DNA from 2 places in the Erysipelatoclostridium sp. An15 genome. Region 2 is predicted to be linked to the other one. Evidence: a T-box and tRNA genes for the amino acid it is inferred to sense, from the RefSeq annotation. Region 2 holds a T-box; the other holds one or more tRNA genes.
The links. A T-box is a leader RNA that pairs with one kind of tRNA and senses whether it is charged. The one in region 2 lies ahead of leuS (leucine--tRNA ligase), so its partner is inferred to be a tRNA-Leu.

Region 1: it has a tRNA-Leu gene. The T-box ahead of leuS (leucine--tRNA ligase) is inferred to sense a tRNA for this amino acid. The anticodon was not compared.

What each region holds. Positions count from the first base shown of each region.
Region 1 is NZ_NFLA01000018.1:16,001-18,476, forward strand. Features, by position in the region: gene B5E92_RS07325 (TetR/AcrR family transcriptional regulator) at 1-556, opposite strand, end outside; tRNA gene B5E92_RS07330 (tRNA-Leu) at 738-821, opposite strand; tRNA gene B5E92_RS07335 (tRNA-Thr) at 833-908, opposite strand; tRNA gene B5E92_RS07340 (tRNA-Val) at 915-990, opposite strand; tRNA gene B5E92_RS07345 (tRNA-Glu) at 994-1,069, opposite strand; tRNA gene B5E92_RS07350 (tRNA-Asn) at 1,073-1,148, opposite strand; gene B5E92_RS07355 (hypothetical protein) at 1,211-2,077, opposite strand; tRNA gene B5E92_RS07360 (tRNA-Lys) at 2,243-2,318, shown strand; gene B5E92_RS07365 (low molecular weight protein-tyrosine-phosphatase) at 2,378-2,476, shown strand, end outside.
Region 2 is NZ_NFLA01000056.1:8,462-10,937, reverse strand. Features, by position in the region: gene leuS (leucine--tRNA ligase) at 1-1,132, opposite strand, end outside; T-box leader at 1,169-1,378, opposite strand; gene B5E92_RS13165 (ATP-binding cassette domain-containing protein) at 1,451-2,476, opposite strand, start outside.

The DNA of each region.
Region 1 (2,476 bases), on a different contig from region 2:
GCATAGCCTGGTCTTTAGGAATATCGTGGATGACAACTTCAAAAATTCCTCCAAACATACCACTTGCGATAATGTGACACAAAGTCCTATCGAGTTGAGGTACTAAATAACCAAGTTCCCTTAAAACATCCATGTATTTTAGAGTATATTCAACTTCGACTTCAACAATATTATGAACAAAATTTTCATAACTCGTTCCTTCAGCTTTCAATAATAAAAGTTTTACTGCTTCACGATGATCACAGATATAATTAACCATCCAATTTACACAAGAACTTGATTCAATTCCCATATGAGAAGGTTGTTCATCTTTAGGTAAATCAGCAAATTTTAATTGAGCTTGCATAAAATTAGCCATTATAGCTTGTGCATGCGGTTCAACAATTGAAGCAAATAATGCTTCCTTACTAGAAAAATATCCATAAAATGCTCCAGTTGTCACACCTGCATGTTTAACGATTTGACGTAAAGAAGCTCCTCTAAACCCTTTTTCCAAAAACTCATCAATAGCAGCTTGTTGGATTTTATTCAGTGTCAAATTTGAAGTATCTTGCATTTTTTACCCCCTATATAACAGTGTTATATAACACTGTTATAATACACCTATATATTCAATATTGTCAATAATAAATTAAAAATACAACTTATAAATATTCATTTTATAATGAACAAAAAATTTAGAACACATTTAAAATAAAAAAAATACTTCAGGACCAACCCTGAAGCAAATATCAACATGGTGCGGGTGACAGGAATCGAACCTGCACGCCAAAGGCGCTAGATCCTAAGTCTAGTGCGTCTGCCAGTTCCGCCACACCCGCGTATATAAAAATGGTGCCGGCTAAAGGACTTGAACCCTCAACCTACTGATTACAAGTCAGTTGCTCTACCAATTGAGCTAAGCCGGCTTATAATGGTGGAGGTTAACGGGCTCGAACCGCTGACCCTCTGCTTGTAAGGCAGATGCTCTCCCAACTGAGCTAAACCTCCAAATGGTGACCTGTACGGGATTCGAACCCGTGAATGCATGCGTGAAAGGCATGTGAGTTAACCGTTTCTCCAACAGGCCACATGGCGCTTGAAGTAGGACTCGAACCTACGACCGATCGGTTAACAGCCGATTGCTCTACCAACTGAGCTATTCAAGCACTTGGTGCCCTACTATAATAGCATTATCCAATGTATGATGCAAGTGTTTTTTACAATTTTTTTAATTTTTTTTATTTTTTATATATTCCAAATAAAAATCATCCTGTTCATCTTGGTCAATTGCTATCTGTTCCATTTCCATTGTTACTATACTTACATCTGTTTTATATTCATATTTTAAAAGTATTCCCGTTTGTTTGTCAACAAATAAAGATATAGTCCCCTTATTATAAACCGTATCATCAATAGTCCCTTCAACAACAAATACTTCTCGATCAAGAAAATCAGTATTGTCTTTAATATCATAATTATCATATTTCATTCCTAACTGATATAAAGCAATTTCTTCTGGAAATACATATGGTGCAACATCACCATATAAATCATTTGCAACCCGAGTACTACTAAAATTATCAATTCTTTCTTGAAGTGATAAATCCCGATATTTAAACAAATTATTATTGGCACTAACTTGTTCTACGATCATTTTTTTCTCTTTTATCAATTCACTCAAATCATTATTCTTTAAATCATCAATATTGCCATTATAAAAATACATCTTTTCACTATCTCTAAAAAAACATTGCTCATTAAATCCAGTAGAAGAAACCTGATAAATAAAACTATGATAATCAGGCACATTAATTTGAAAATCATATTTTATCTGCTGCATTTGTCCTTGATAATCCATTGTCAGTACCATTGAACCATTTACATAATTATAATAATCAACACTATTTGCCATTAATAATAACAAATTGTTTTTCCCATCTTGATTATTTTTAAAATTCTGATTGTTTTTCAAAACCTCATTTTTAATTGTTAATACTTTTTCATTTTCTTTAGCGCTAGTTACTTTTTTAGCATCAGCATCTTGACAACCACATAACAAAAGTAATGCTATTATTAATAAATATCTACCCTTCATCACATATCACCCATATAGAATTTAAGCATATTTATTTATAAAACATTGTAGAAATCCATAGAAACACTCAAAAGTTCTTAAATTATATCAATAAATTACAAATATATTAAAAAAACTCTTTACAGATTAAAAAAAATATGTTATTTTATTTAGGCACTGAAAAAAGACCCGCTAGCTCAGTCGGTAGAGCATCTGACTTTTAATCAGAGGGTCAGGCGTTCGAATCGCCTGCGGGTCACCATTCTAAGTATCCAAGATGAACTGAGTTCATCTTTTTTCATATAATCAAGGAGTAATGATATGATTAAAATTTTATTTATCTGTTTAGGGAATATATGTCGTTCTCCAATGGCAGAATTTGTTTTTAAAGATTTAGTTGAAAAAGAAGGTTTAAGTAAT
Region 2 (2,476 bases):
TATGTTCTCCATCTTGAGTCCAAGCTGCTTTTGATACATCGCCACCAGCTAATACCGGAATAATTTCTAAACCAAATTTTTTTGCAAATTCAAAGTCACGTTCATCATGAGCTGGTACTGCCATAATTGCTCCAGTACCATATCCAGCTAAAACATAATCTGAAATCCAAATTGGGATTTTTTTATTATTTACTGGATTAATTGCATAAGCCCCAGTAAATACCCCAGTTTTATCTTTATTTAATTCAGTACGTTCTAATTCTGATTTTGTTGCACACACACTAATATAGTCATCAACTGCCTGTTTTTGCGCTGCAGTTGTAATTTTTGCAACTAGTTCATGTTCTGGGGCCAACACACAGTATGTTGCACCAAATAATGTATCACAACGTGTTGTAAATACAGTAAATTTATCTTCATAACCGTCAACTTTAAAATCAACATGGGCACCAATTGATTTTCCAATCCAATTTCTTTGAATTTCTTTTGTTGATTCAGGCCAATCAATGTCTTCTAATCCAGCTAATAATTTTTCTGCGTATGCCGGAATATCGATTACCCATTGTTTCATATTTTTACGAATAACTGGGAATCCCCCACGTTCGCTTTTACCATCAATAATTTCATCATTAGCTAATACGGTTCCTAATTCTTCACACCAGTTGACTGGTATATCAACATTTTTAGCTAATCCATCGTTATATAATTGTTTAAAAATCCATTGTGTCCATTTGTAATAGCTAGGATCACAAGTTGAAACACATTTATCCCAATCAAATGAAAAACCTAACATTTTTAATTGTTTTGTAAATGTATTAATATTTTTAACTGTAAAGCCCTCAGGATGATTACCAGTTTTAATTGCATATTGTTCTGCAGGTAAACCAAAGGCATCAAATCCCATTGGATGTAAAACATTGTATCCTTGCATTCTTTTCATTCTTGATACAATATCAGTTGCTGTATATCCTTCTGGATGCCCTACATGTAATCCTTGTCCTGAAGGATATGGAAACATATCTAAAGCATAAAATTTAGGTTTAGAAAAGTCCCAGACATCAGTAAAAAAAGTTTTATTTTCTTCCCAATATTTTTGCCATTTCGGCTCAATTTGTTTGTGATCAAACGGCATTCTATACTTCCTCCTTAAAATAAAAAAAGCCGTCCATCTAAGGACGACTTAATATCGCGTTACCACCTTAGTTCCAGATTAAAAAAATCTAGCACTCAAAACTTTAACGCAGTTAACGGCAATAACTACTAACAATTTCATTATTGCATCTCCTAGGCGAGTTCATAATCTATTTTATCAGTTTCCACCAGCCACTGACTCTCTATAAAAAATTCAATTACTACTACTCCTATTCGTAGACTTTAAATACTCAAATATTATAACATAAATAGATAGATATGCAACAAATTTTAAACCAAACAAACTCAATTTTAATTATTAACTATGATATTTCAAAGCTTTAATTGGATCAAGGTGACTTGCTTTAAATGCTGGTAAACAACTGCTTAAAATACCTAATCCTAAAGCAAACAAATAAATAACTAACAATAACTTCAAATCAATTGACACAAAGTTACCTTCAAAACTATAACTTGTAATTACTAAACTATTAATCATTTGAACAATTTGAATCAATAAAATTAACGCTAAAACAAAACTAACTGTAACTAAAATTACACTTTCTAATAGTACTAATAATAAAATCTGAATTTTACTTGCTCCTAAACATTTAAAAATACCAAAATCCTTGGTCTTTTCAACAACAGATAAATACAATACCTCACCTATTAAAAAACAAGCTGCAATTATAGCTAATGAAGAAAACAATAATAAAACTCTTTGAATCTGTAGCAAAAAATTATCAACATTTGCATTGATATCTTGACCAGCAACCTTAAAATCCAAATATGAATATTTCTCTTTTAAATTTTTAATTTCATTTTCAACATTTACTAGCTGATTTAAATTCATTAAAACTAATTGAGTCGTGATTTCTTCTTTATTAACTTTAAAAATTTCACTAATATGTTCAAAATTAGCAAGCTCATTTATATACATCGTATCAAACATCGATACTTCATCTGTTATTCCTACAATTTTTAATTTAATCTTCTTTATTTGATTATCTTTTAAATAATATCCATATACATAACGATTAATCAATTTTTGATAATCATCACTTAAATGAACTGCTGTAGTTTTTGTCAAAACTATTTCATCATCCTTATTTAATTTTCTTCCATATTCAATTCTATTAGATTGAACTTTTTTTGTCATATCACTAATATAAACAGTTGACTCTGTTGCATAGCTGTTTTTTAAAGAAATCCCTATAAATTCATAATCTACAGGTTCACCGTATAAATACTGATTTTGTGAATGTTCTTTTAGATTTATTAATTCTTGATAATTGATTGCTTGATGATTTTGCTGTTGTATTGAAATCAACTGATTTGGAAAAAT